DNA from 3 places in the Nonomuraea sp. NPDC049750 genome. Region 1 is predicted to be linked to each of the others. Evidence: riboswitches for the same ligand, from Rfam matches in the RefSeq annotation. Region 1 holds a riboswitch; each other region holds the start of a gene.

Region 1 (4,355 bases):
CATGAGCTGAGTGCGGCGGGCGCCAGGCGGCGCCCGCGCGCGTCTGTCAGCCGGCCAGGCGCTTGGCGAACTCCGCTGCCGCGGCGCCCGGATCGTCGGCCTCCGTGATGGCGCGTACCACCACAACCCGTTCGACCCCGTACGACCGGACCTGGTCGAGATTGCCCAGGTCGATGCCGCCGATGCCGAACCACGGCCGCCCGGTGCCGAGCGAGGCCGCGTGCCGGAGCAGCGATGGCCCCGGCGCATGGCGGCCCGGCTTGGTCGGCGTCGGCCAGACGGGACCGCAGCAGAAGTAGTCGACGCCCTCCTCCACAGCCGCGGCGGACGCCTCGGCGATGGAGTGGGTGGACCGTCCGATGAAGACGTCGTCGCCGAGTATCTCTCGCGCGACCTTCACCGGAAGATCGTCCTGCCCCAGGTGGAGCACGTCGGGCCGGGCGGCGTAGGCGATGTCGGCCCGGTCGTTGACCGCCAGCAGCCGGCCGTGCCGGTCGCAGGCGTCGCGGAAGACCTCAAGGAGCGCGAGCTCTTCGCGCGCCTCCAGGCCCTTCTCCCGCAACTGGACGATGTCCACGCCCGCGGCCAGCACCGCGTCGAGGAATTCGGCCAGGTCACCGCGTTCGCGACGGCCGTCCGTGCAGAGGTAGAGACGGGCGTCAGAAAGCGAGAGCTTGGGCACGCCGCTTGACCTCGGTATGGCGACCGGCCCTGATGGCGTCGACGGGCGAGCCGGGCAGGGAGTCGTCGGGAGTGAAGAGCCAGCGCAGCGACTCGATGTCGTCGTAACCGGAGTCGCGCAGCACGGAGAGTGTGCCGGGCAGACCCTTCATCACGTCCTTTCCGTCAAGGAACACCGCGGGCACTTGTGGCCCACCACCACCCCGGCGCACACCGAGCAGTTTCCGATCCTTGAGGAGTTGCTTGGCCCGCCCTATCGAAAGGTCTAGGCGCGCGGCCACTTCGGGGAGAGTGAGCCACTCGGCGACGAGTTGGTCGGTCTCCCGGTCGATCTGCGCAACAGAAAGCGTCACGAAACCACAACTACCACATGGCGTGCTTGCTCAAACAACACAGTCCCGTAGGGAGAGGTCGGGATCTACCAGGCGTTCGGCGTCTACGCGGTGTCCGGCTTCGATGATTCTGCGGCCCTGGACGAGGTCTCGGGGCCGGTCCACGGCGAGCACCGCGGCCAGGGTGTCGTCCGAGGTGAGCCAGCAGGCCGACCATTTTCCGCCGAGTTCGCCTCGGTAGAGGAGACGATCTCCGGCCGGGTGGTGGCCCGCGTACTGGACCATGTGGCCGAACTGCTCGGACCAGAAATAGGGCACCGGGTCGTAGGCGGCCTCGACACCCAGCAGCGTGGCGGCGGCCACCTCGGGCGAGTTGAGCGCGGCGTCCCAGTGCTCGACCCTCAGCCTGGTCTCGAACCGGCGCGACCACCAGGCGGCGCAGTCGCCCACGGCCACGACGTTCGGCAGGGAGGTGCGCAGGTGTTCGTCGGCGACGACGCCGTTGTCCAGGTCGACGCCGGAGCCCGCGAGCCAGCCGACGGTCGGGCGCACTCCGACGCCGGTGACGACCACGTGCGCCTCGATGAGGCTTCCGTCCGCGAGTGTGACGCCGCCGTCGTCCACGGAGCCGACCAGGGTGTTCAGCCGCAGGTCGATGCCCTCGTACCAGCCCTGGGTGCGGGCGCCGATCTCAGGGCCGACCGCCTGGGCGAGCGGGGCGGGGCCCGCCTCGATCACGGTCACCTCGCAGCCGGCTCGGCGGGCGGCGGTGGCCACCTCGGCGCCGATCCAACCGGCGCCGATGATCACCACGTGGGCGCCCTTGACGAGCCGGGCGCGCAGCTCAAGCGCGTCGTCGAGGGTGCGCAGCACATGCTGACGGCCGTCGCCGGGCAGCGTGATCGGCTCGGCGCCGGTGGCGATCACCAGGCCGTCGTAGCCGAGCTCGCCCTCGGTGGTCTCCACGACGCCGGGACGCAGCGCCTTGGCCGAGACGCCCGGCCAGAAGTCCACCTCCAGCACGGCGAGGTCGGCGTCGACGAAGCTGGAGTCGCTGCTGCCGGACAGGACCGCCTTCGACAAGGGTGGCCGGTCGTACGGCCGGTGCCGCTCTTGCCCGATCAGCGTGATCCTGCCGTCGAACCCTTTCGCGCGCAGCGCCTCGACACTCCGTACACCGGCCAGACCGGCGCCTGCCACCACCACATGATTCACGTTCAAGACCATAACGGGGCCCGTGCCGGGACGTCGCGCCGAGGCCGTAGGGTGGAGACGTAAGACGCGCGGGAGTCCGGCCGTTACCGGGCTGAGAGGAAGGCTGCACCGGGCCTTCGACCGCAAGACACCTGATCCGGATCATGCCGGCGAAGGGAGCGGACGTGGACATCGTCGTAGGCGGCGGGATCATCGGGCTGTCCATCGCCTGGCGCCTGTCCCGCTCGGGGCGGCCGGTCACCGTGGTCGATCCGGCTCCGGCCACTGGGGCCTCGCACGCGGCGGCGGGCATGCTGGCGCCGGTGAGCGAGGTCACCTACACGGAGGAGCCGCTGCTCCGACTGGGCCTCGCCGCACTGCGCCGCTGGCCGTCCTTCGCCTCCGAACTCGCCACCGACGCCGGCCTCGACGCCGGTACGAAACCCGCCGCCAACCGCCTTGACGAGGCCGGGGCGTCTGAAGCGGTCGTGAGCGGGCTCAGTGAGGCCGCGCGGGCCGGGCTGGACTTCCGGGTCGACGGGACGCTGGCCGTGGCGTTCGGGGCCGACGATCTGGCGGCGCTCGGTGAGCTGGCCGCGTTCATGGAGAAGCTGGGGCTACCGGTCGAGCGGCTGACCGGGCGCGAGTGCCGTCGGCTGGAGCCCATGCTGGCGCCGTCCGTACGCGGTGGGCTGCTGGCCCGTGGAGACGCCTGGGTGGACCCGCGCCGGGTCACCGCCGCGCTCCTGGCCGCACTCGACCGCCTGGGCGTCCCCCTCGTCCGGGCTCGCGTCAGCGAACTGCTCCAGGACGGCGACGTCCAGGACGATGACAAGGTGGTGGGCGTACGCCTCGCACCCCCGGACCAGAGCCGCCCGCAGGCGGACATTCCCGATGAGATCCGGGGCGAGCGGGTCGTGCTGGCGGCCGGGGCGTGGAGTGCCGGGCTGGTCGATGTCCCGGTACGGCCGGTCAAGGGGCAGATCATGCGGCTGCGTTCCCCCCAGCCCCTGCTCGGCAGGTGCGTACGCGGGACGGTCCACGGGAAATCCGTGTACCTGGTGCCGAGGGGTGACGGTGAGCTGGTGGTCGGGGCGACCCAGGAGGAGCTGGGGTTCGACACGAGGGTGACGGCGGGCGGACTGTACGAGCTGCTGCGGGACGCCCACGAGCTGGTGCCGGGCGTCACCGAGCTGGAGATCGTCGACGTGGTGGCGGGGCTGCGGCCGGGCACACCGGACAACGTCCCGCTCATCGGGCCCAGCGGGACGCCAGGGCTGGTGCTGGCCACTGGGCATCATCGGGGCGGGGTGCTGCTGGCTCCGCTCACGGCGGCCATTCTGCTGGGCGAGGAGAGCGAGCTCGCGGAGCTGTGCTCGCCGCTGAGGTATCGGGATATTTCATGAATGTGACCATCAATGGGGCCCCGCACGAGGTGCCCGACGGCACCACCGTGGCGCAGGCCGTACTCACGCTCACCACGGCCACGACCGGCGTGGCCGTGGCCGTGAACGACGAGGTGGTGACGCGGAGCGCCTGGGAGACGACGGCGCTCGGCGACAGCGACCGGATGGAAGTGCTGACGGCGGTGCAAGGTGGATGATCTCCTCATAGCCGGAGAGAAGTTCTCCTCCCGGCTCATCATGGGCACCGGTGGCGCCCCGTCGCTGGAGGTGCTCGACCAGGCGCTGGTCGCGTCCGGCACCGAGCTGACGACCGTCGCCATGCGGCGGCTCGACCCCAGTGCGCCCGGCTCGGTGCTCGACGTGCTGCGCGAACGCGGCATCAAGGTCCTGCCCAACACCGCCGGTTGTTTCACCGCGGGCGACGCCGTGCTGACCGCCCGGCTGGCCAGGGAGGCGCTCGGCACGAACTGGGTCAAGCTCGAGGTCATAGCCGACGAGCGGACGCTGCTGCCGGACCCGATCGAGACGTTCGACGCGGCCGAACGGCTGGTGGCCGACGGGTTCGTGGTGCTGCCGTACATCGGGGACGACCCGGCGCTGGCGCGTCGCCTGGAGCTGGCCGGATGTGCCGCGGTGATGCCGCTCGGCGCGCCGATCGGCTCGGGCCTCGGCATCCGCAACCCGCACAACATCGAGCTCATCGTGGAGGCGGCCTCGGTGCCGGTCATCCTCGACGCGGGCA
Region 2 (4,355 bases), 100 kb from region 1:
CTTGGCGGTCCTCGACGACTGCGCGGCTCGGCACCGCTCGTGGGCGGGGCGGCCTGATACCACCAAGCTTGACCTCTCCAAGGATGGTCGGACGGACACGTTCGGCGGCACCGACCTGGACCAGGCCGAACGGATGCCGTTGGGCGAGCGCGAGCGGCGCGAGGCGGGCGGACGATCCATGGCCGTGCTGCCGGAGCCGCAAAGTCTGGTGGTTCGCGAGCCCCTGGCCAAGGGATCGTCCGGGTTGGCCGCGCCGCCGATGGACCAGGCACGTGCCCGGCCGATCGACCTGCTGGATCGGACGCCGGGTGTCATCCGGCGGCTGGCCGTCTATTGCTTGAGATCGTCCTTGGTGACGACGTCCGAGCACTTGAAGCCCGCTTTGTCGGCCGCGGCCTTGTCGGTCTGCCGGATGCTCTCCAGGTCGAGCGAGCCGTCGGCGTAGGCTCGCAGGTCCTTCTTGTTGCTGTACTTCACCAGGACGTCGGCCATGCACGACACGAACTTCGTCACGGCCGCCGGCTTGTACGGCAGCTCCTTTATCTCCCGCGATTTGCGCAGCTGATCCATGACGCCGGTTTTGACGCCGCTTTCACCGGCGGGGGCCGCTGTTTTTCCCGTCGCCTTCTGGTTCGTGTCCGCGGCTTCGGGAGCGGTGGTTCCCGTGGCGATGGTTTCGCCGCTGCCGCTGCCGCATGAGGTCAGCGTCAGAACCAAGAACGCCGCCGCCATTGCCGGGGCGAGAGTATAGCCGGTGCGTAAAATGCGCATGAAAATCCTCCTTGCTGTGAGCCGTGCGGCCACAGGGAGTCGATCCTAGTGATTCGGCGCATGCCGAGAAGAGGCGATGCGGGGACGTTTAGAGCCCGGTCGAATGATACAGGCCGACGCGCTTCCGGATTGCCCGACGGCCGATACCCGAGGCGACACGTCCAGACTTCTCAAATGAAACTCTTCCAGGCTTCTCAAATGAAACTCTGTACCAGGCGCGGCGCGCATTACGGTCGAGCCGGTCTAAGGCACCAAGAGAGAAACTCAGACCTGGTTCGGGTTCGGCGACGAGCTCAATCGTCCGCTCGGAATTCATCGAATTCTTCGAGGCGCTGGCGATTCCCGCTCGGCACGCGGCCGGAACGAAGGTGCTCGGGCCGTTGATCGACCGCGAGAATCCCCAACAGGTTCGTCTGGACGCGTGCCTTCGCCTCGCTGGGGAACGTGGCCGGATGAAGACCGCCTTCTCTTCGGCGTCGCTGTGGACCGACCATATGGAGGCGGCCTGCTCCTGGTGCGGCACGTACCGTACGTCCGGCCGGTCGATGCCCATCCCGAACGCGTACGTCACGATCGCGACGTCCGCCCCCTCGCGGGCCCATGGCGGACCGCCGTCCGCGACCATGACCTCTGTTACCCTGATCTGCGACGCGGGGTGCCCGGCAGGTTGGGCTGAGATCACACCCGTAGAACCTGATCTAGTTCGCACTAGCGAAGGGACGTCCGGGTGGCTCCCGTTTCCAAGATGCTTTCCGTCGTCGGCACCGACTCGAGCGCGGACGGTCAGGGATATCTGAACGGCGCGCCGCGGGCCGCGGGCGTTTCCAGGTCGGGGGAGACGGCCCCGTCCACCATTTCCACGCACTCTGGTGAGTGAGGGCATGTTCTGCGATGAAATCTGGACGCGCGCGGCCAAGCTGCTCGACGCGATCCGTAACCATCCGTTCAACAACGCGCTGGGGGACGGCGGTCTCGACCGGGAGCGTTTCGCCTTCTATCTCGTTCAGGACGGCCGTTATCTGGCGGCGTACGCGAAAACGCTGGCGACGGCGGCGGCCCGGGCGGACGATTCCTCCGACGCCGCGTTCTTCGCCCAGTCCGCCCATACGGCGCTGACGGTCGAACGGGCCCTGCACGGCCGTTATCTCGGCGAATTCGGCCTGGACGCCGGGGAGATGGCGGCCATTCCCACCTCGCCCACCTGCCTGGCATACGCGTCCTACCTTCAGGCCACCGCGCTCACCGCGCCACTACCCGTGCTCGCCGCCGCCGTGCTGCCGTGTTTCTGGGTGTACCAGGACGTCGGCACGGCACTGCTGGCGCGTACGGAGGGGCGGCGCGACCATCCGTACCACGCGTGGATCGCCACCTATTCCGACCCCGCCTTCGCCGTCTCCGCCGAACAGGCGAAGGCCATCACCGACCGGCAGGCCGCCCAGTCCGGCCCCGCCATCCGCGAAGCCATGGCGGAGGCGTTCCTCCGGGCGGCCGAATACGAGTGGATGTTCTGGGACAGCGCGTGGCGCCTCGAAGCCTGGCCCACCCGCCAATGGCTGTGAACGAGCCCCTGTCGGTCGTCGAAAGAATCGAAAGAGACGTGGTACGGCGCCCGCCCGTGACAGATCGGCGCCCCCACCTGGCGCCGCGACAGCTCTTTCCGCTGGTGGCCGTGAACTCACTCCAGGAGGCCCGGCTTCACGGTGAACACCTGTACGGCGACCGTCTCATAAGGTAGGAACTGCGCGATGATCTTACCGAGGGTCATTTCGGTGGGATCGCTTGTCGGGCTGCGGTCGGCGAGGGAGTAGATCATCGGCCCTTCCTTGGCGGGGCCGGTCGAGGCGGTGCCCGAGACGATTACGGTGTGGAACGCGTCGGCGGAGGCGCCGATCATGACGATGACGTCGCCCGCCACGGTACGCAGGCCGGCGAGCTCGTCCACCGGCACGCGGTCCTTCGACACCGGGTCGCACAGAAAGCCCGCCCACGCCTCCGACCCGCCGTCGTACTTGGTCGAAGACCGGTTCCGCATGCCCAGCAGGAACGTCTTCTCGCTGATGTGCGCGGCCCTGAGCAGGGCATAGGGCAGGAGTTCGAAGCACATCAACTCGATGGGCGCCGCGATGTGATCCGGAACTCCCGTGCCGGTACGCCAGGAGCTTCCGCTGCCCCAGGTGATGGCCTCTATCCCCATCAGGCCCTTGACCGCGAGCGCGCACTTCGCCCCGGTCGTCCCGCGGCTGTCCGACGACGATGTGGAGCCGGTGCTCTCGGGCGGACGATCTGTCATGGGATATCCCCCCTTCATCCTGCACGACAGCCTTACTCCGCCATGAGGGGCTGAACACCCCGCGAGCGTGTCCGCAGCCGGCCTTGGGCGGCCGGCGGCCCACGGTCACGCGAGGAGTGCCGCGCTGGGAGAAGCCGGAGCGAAACGGCGCGAAAGCCGGAGCGAAACGGCGCGAAAGCCGGCGCGAAAGCCGGAGCGAACCGCGTTACTTCTTGGGTGGCACCGGCTTGCCGCCCGGCAGGACCGCGGGCGGCGGGAAACGCAGCTTGCGGATCTGCAGAGCCCGCATCGCGGCATAGAAGCCGACGCCGCGCAGGTTCTCCTTGGGATACTTCTCCGCCACCAGCTTCTTGATCCGCCAGGCCACGAAGATCGAGGTGAAGAGCACACCGATCATCATGATCGGCCAGCCGATCGTGATCACGTAGCCGAGCACCAGCGGACGGATGTCTGCGGGCCATGGGATCCACGTCGCCAGCAGGATCACCAGCGAGAACGGCAGGAAGTATTGGCTCGGCAGCCGCCGCGAGTCGACCCAGTCGCGCGCGAACTTGCGCGCCGGGCCCTTGTCGCGGGCCGGGAAATAGCGTTCGTCGCCCGCGAGCATGCCCTTGCGGGCCCGCTCGCGCTCGACAGTCTGCTTGGCGCGGGCCTGTCGATAGGCCTCTTTGCGGTCCTTGGGCGCGGTGACCGGCTGGCGCCGTCTGCCTTCCGCGTCCCGGCGCTTGGGTGTGGGACGACCCTTGCCCTGGGGCTTAGGATCGTCAATGGGGACGGGGGTGTCGTCCACGGAGGTTTGGGAACGGCGTCGCAACACGACGTCAACCCTACCTGGATGGCAACTTAGTGACGCCCCCGTGCGTTATGCGTAGGGTAATCCCAAGGCGGCTGCGCTGCACTGGGTGAACACCAGCACGACCTAAGAAGGGGACGGCCGACGCGCATGAGCGTGATGAAGAGACTTTCGATGATCTTCAAGTCCAAGGCCAACAAGGCCCTGGACAAAATGGAGGATCCGCGCGAGACCCTCGACTATTCCTACCAGCGGCAACTGGAGTTGCTGCAGAAGGTACGCCGGGGCGTGGCGGACGTCGCCACCTCGCGCAAGCGGGTGGAATTGCAGGTCAACGGCCTCGAACAGCAGGCCAGGCGCTATGAGGAGCAGGGCCGTAAGGCGCTGTCCGTCGGGCGTGAGGACCTGGCTCGTGAGGCCCTCCAGCGCCGGTCCAATCTGCAGGGGCAGATGGCCGACCTGAAGATCCAGCATGAGAACCTGCAGGCCGAGGAGGAGAAG
Region 3 (4,355 bases), on a different contig from region 1:
CACGCCTCCGCGCCGGTGGTCACGCTTTGAGCTTCTCGGGCTCCCCTGACCTGTCGGCCTCGTGCGTAGGGGTGGGCGGGCGTCGGCGTAGGCCGGTGGCCATGATGAGCGCGGCGACGGCCGTGGCGGCCAGCGGTACCAGGAGCGCCGTCCTGATGGCCGCCAGTCCGGCCTCGGCGGAGGTCGCGTCGCCGAGTGCCGCCACGCTGACCGCCGTGACCATGGACAGCCCGAGCGCCGCGCCGAACTGGAAGGCCGAGTTCAGCAGTCCACCGGCCAAGCCCTGCTCGTCCTCCGCGATGCCCTCCGTGGCGACGATCGTGAGCGGGCCGTACACGAAGGCGAACATCAGCCCGATCAGCAGCATCGACGGCAGCATGGCCGCGTACGACCAGTCCATCCCGACCCCCACGAACAGGCCGTAGGCCGCGAGCCCTGACAGCAGGCCGCCGAAGATCACCCGGGCGTTCCCGTACCTCTGCACCAGCCACGGGGTCAGCGTCGGCGCGAGCACCACGTCGGCGGCGGCGGCGAGCAGGGCCAGGCCGGTCTGGACGGTGGACCAGCCGCGCAACTCCTGTAGGTACAGCGTGACCAGGAACTGGAAGCCGAAGAACGACGCGGTGAGCAGCAGCGCCGCCAGGTTGGCGCGCACCAGTGGCGCGGAGCGCAGGATGCCCAGGCGGACGAGCGGCGTGGCCGACCGCCGCTCGATCGCCACGAACGCCGCCAGCAGCGCCACTCCGCCCGCGAACACGCCGATGGTCCAGGCCGGGCCGTCGGCGGGGCGCTCCAGCCGTACCAGGCCGTAGACCAGCAGCGTCATCGCGCCGGTGATGGTCGCGGCCCCGGCCAGGTCGACGCCGCCGGCGGGCCGGGGCGTCGGCTGCTCCTTCAGCAGCGGGACGGCGGCGATCAGGATCGCCAGCGAGAAGAGGACGGGCGCGAAGAAGACCCAGCGCCAGCCGATCGAGCTCAGCAGACCACCGATCACCAGCCCGAGCGCGAACCCGGCGGCCCCCGTCCCCGCGTACACCAGCAGCGCGCGGTTGCGCTGCCTGCCCTCGGGGAAGCTCGTGGTGATCAGCGACAGCCCGGCGGGCATCATGAACGCGGCCGCGACCCCGGTGAGGAACCTGGCGACCAGCAGCACCCACCCCTCGGTCGCGAACCCGCCCAGCCCGGAGAACACCACGAACACCCCGAGCCAGAGCAGGAACATCCTGCGCCGGCCCAGCAGGTCGGCCGCCCGGCCGCCGAGCAGGATGAAACCGCCACAGCCCAGGACGTAGGCGCTCACCACCCCGCTCAGCATGCCCGTGGACAGCCCCAGATCCGCCCTGATCGACGGCAGGGCCACGTTCAGCATGGCCACGTCGGTGCCCTCGATGAAGATGGCCCCGCACAGCACGATCAACATGCCCCAAGCGCGTTTGGACATGGTCAACTCCCGGTTACTTATCGGCATTCGGTTATCTCTGGTAACCGTCCAAATCATCCGGCAGTATGAAATGTCATGGAAGACGGCACTTCTAAGTCACCCGGTTACTGCGAGAGCACCGTGGACGACGACTACGACGTGTGGCAGTGGGACACCAGGGAGGACTGCGAGGTCCGGCAGATACTCGACCGGGTCGCCGACAAGTGGTCGCTGCTGGTCATCGCGCTGCTCGACTGCCAGAGCCTGCGCTTCACCCAGCTGCGCCGCGAGATCGACGGGGTCAGCCAGCGGATGCTCAGCGTGACCCTGCGCCACCTGGAGCGCGACGGCCTGGTCAGCCGCACGGTCCACCCCGTCGTGCCCCCGCGGGTCGACTACGCGCTCACGCCGCTCGGCCGGACCCTGCACCAGACGATCAAGAGCCTGGTCACCTGGACCGAGGAGCATCGGCAGGAGATCGCCACGGCGCGTGCCGCGTATGACCAGCGACGCGAGATGACCAGCGACGCGAGATGATGGAGGCATGACGGTTCCAGAGATCCCGGCCAGCGACGTTCCCGCCGACGCCTACCTGCTCGACGTGCGTGAACAGGACGAATGGGTGGCCGGGCACGCGCCCGAGGCGGTGCACATCCCGATGACGCAGATCCAGGGGCGGGTCGAGGAGGTGCCGGGCGACCGGACCGTCTACGTGGTCTGCCGGGTCGGCGGCCGGTCGTTCCAGGTCGCGGCCTGGCTCAACCAGCTCGGGCGCGAGGCGGTCAACGTCGACGGCGGCATGCAGTCGTGGGCGGGCGCGCGCCGCCCGATGGTCAGTGAGACGGGGCGCCCGCCGTTCGTCGCCTGACGGATGGCATAATCCGCTCGACAACTACACAAACCGCGGGAGCTCGGGGTGCACCGGGCTGAGAGGGCGACTGACCTGTCGCCGACCGCATGAACCTGTCCGGGTAATGCCGGCGTAGGGAGTGTGAGATGACGCATGTCGTCGACGAAGTCCCGCTGACCCTCGAAGGGACGCCCCCCAAGACGCTCGGGCTGCTCGACCAGGGGGCCCTGTGGGCGAACCTGGCCGTGAGCCTGCTGGGGTTCAGCGGTGCGCTGTTCCTGCTCGACCCGCTCGGTGGCAGCCCGCTCAGCCTGAGCGCGGCCCTGCTCGCCGCGCTCGTCGGCAGCCTGGTCGGCACGGCCATGGTGGGGCTGTCGGCCATTCCGGGCACGCAGACCGGGCGGCCGGCGATGGTGCTGCTGCGCGGGTTGTTCGGGGCGCGGCTGTCCTACATCCCGACCGTGCTCAACATCGTCCAGATGATCGGGTGGGGCGCCTTCGAGCTGTGGGTGATCGCCAAGGGCGCGATGGCCATCTTCGGGGCCGTGGTGCCGTACCAGGTGTGGGTGGTGGTGGCGGGGGCGCTGACCACGTCGCTGACCATCTGGCCGCTCGGGTCGATCCGGCTGCTGCGGCGCTACGTCACGATCGGAGTGATCATCTCGCTGGTCTGGTTCGCGGTGGCGTTCCTGTCGAAGGCTCCGCCGCAGGGCGGCGGGTCGTGGACGGCGTTCGCGCCCGCGGTCGACTACGTCATCGCGCTGTCGGTCTCGTGGGTGCCGATCGCGGCGGACTTCGCCCGGCACTCCAGGTCGAGCCGGGCCGCCTTCGCGGGCGTGGTCGGCGGCTACACGCTGGCCCAGGTCGCCTGCCTGGGGCTGGGCGTCTACGCGGTGGCCATCGCCGGGTCCGCGGCGGTGGCCGCCGACGGCACGGCCGTGTTCGGGGCGTTCGTCGCGGTGCCGTTGGGCGCGCTGTTCTTCGCGATCCTGGTGTTGCGGGAGGCCGACCAGTCGTTCGCGAACGTCTACTCCACGACCATGTCCCTGCAGAACCTCATGCCGCGCGTCGACCGGCGGGTCTTCTCGATCGCCATCGGCGTGCTGACCACCGCCATTGCGCTGGTGGTCGACGTGAACTCCTACGGGGCGTTCCTGGGGGTGATCGGGGCGGTGTTCGTGCCGATGTTCGCGGTGCTGGCGGTCGACTACTTCGTGCTCGGCGGATCCTCGGGGTGGAACACCGACGAGGACGCGCCCGCCCGCTGGTCCATGCTGGTGCCCTGGGCGCTCGGCTTCGTGGCCTACTGGCTGACCACCTCCACGCCGACGGTCGCGCAGTGGGACGGCCTCTGGGCGGCCGTACGCGAGGCCACCGGGTTCACCAGGCAGCCGTGGATGAACGGGGCCCTGGGCGCGGCTCTGGTGGCGGCTCTGGTGACGCTGGCGATCGGCTGGGCGACCAGGCGCGCCTCGATCACGAGTCGTTGAGTACGTACCTCAGGCCCGTGAGCGTTTCTCGATGTTGAGGAGATGACGCTTGGCGGCCTGGCCGCCCGCGTAGTCGCCGAGCTCGCCGTCGCCCGGCACGATCCGGTGGCACGGCACGACCACACAGACGGGGTTGGCGTTGAGCGCGTTGCCGACCGCGCGCAGCGCGCGCGGGCGGCCGATGCTCTCGCCGATCTCGTCGAGGGTCGCCGTCTCGCCGTAGGGCACGGCCATGGTCTTCTGCAGCACCGTACGGGCGAACGTCGTGGCGATGGACAGGTCCACCGGTGTGGCGAAGGCCCGCAGGCGGCCGGAGAAGTAGGCGTCGAGCTCCCTGCGCACCGGGTCGAGCCGCCCGGGGTCGGGCCCGACGAACGCGCCCACATGCCGGACGACCAACTCGAAGACGGTGTCCTCCGACTCGAAGCTGCACGCCACGATGCCCTTGCCGCTCACCGCCAGCACCAGCCGGCCGACCGCGCCGTCATAGGTGCCGAACGCCACATCGGGCGGAACCTCGCCGCGATAGGTGGCGGAAGTCACCCGCAGCAGGGCATCGAGGTCTCCACTGGACATACCCGTCACCCTCTTCCGC

What was found. A riboswitch is a leader RNA that binds a small molecule or an ion and turns the genes downstream of it on or off. The one in region 1 is predicted to bind thiamine pyrophosphate.
Region 2: another riboswitch for thiamine pyrophosphate. It lies ahead of AB0J16_RS14575 (TenA family protein); the one in region 1 lies ahead of AB0J16_RS14070 (FAD-dependent oxidoreductase).
Region 3: another riboswitch for thiamine pyrophosphate. It lies ahead of AB0J16_RS03035 (cytosine permease); the one in region 1 lies ahead of AB0J16_RS14070 (FAD-dependent oxidoreductase).

Annotation. Positions count from the first base shown of each region.
Region 1 is NZ_JBFANB010000004.1:484,931-489,285, forward strand. It holds gene thiE (thiamine phosphate synthase) at 47-682, opposite strand; gene AB0J16_RS14060 (Rv2175c family DNA-binding protein) at 660-1,034, opposite strand; gene AB0J16_RS14065 (FAD-dependent oxidoreductase) at 1,065-2,228, opposite strand; TPP riboswitch at 2,287-2,403, shown strand; gene AB0J16_RS14070 (FAD-dependent oxidoreductase) at 2,393-3,613, shown strand; gene thiS (sulfur carrier protein ThiS) at 3,610-3,810, shown strand; gene AB0J16_RS14080 (thiazole synthase) at 3,803-4,355, shown strand, end outside.
Region 2 is NZ_JBFANB010000004.1:586,324-590,678, reverse strand. It holds gene AB0J16_RS14580 (hypothetical protein) at 331-771, opposite strand; TPP riboswitch at 1,413-1,508, shown strand; gene AB0J16_RS14575 (TenA family protein) at 1,653-2,330, shown strand; gene AB0J16_RS14570 (hypothetical protein) at 2,447-3,061, opposite strand; gene AB0J16_RS14565 (DUF3043 domain-containing protein) at 3,267-3,851, opposite strand; gene AB0J16_RS14560 (PspA/IM30 family protein) at 4,005-4,355, shown strand, end outside.
Region 3 is NZ_JBFANB010000001.1:637,488-641,842, reverse strand. It holds gene AB0J16_RS03050 (MFS transporter) at 20-1,441, opposite strand; gene AB0J16_RS03045 (helix-turn-helix domain-containing protein) at 1,517-1,957, shown strand; gene AB0J16_RS03040 (rhodanese-like domain-containing protein) at 1,965-2,288, shown strand; TPP riboswitch at 2,314-2,426, shown strand; gene AB0J16_RS03035 (cytosine permease) at 2,417-3,760, shown strand; gene AB0J16_RS03030 (methylated-DNA--[protein]-cysteine S-methyltransferase) at 3,770-4,336, opposite strand.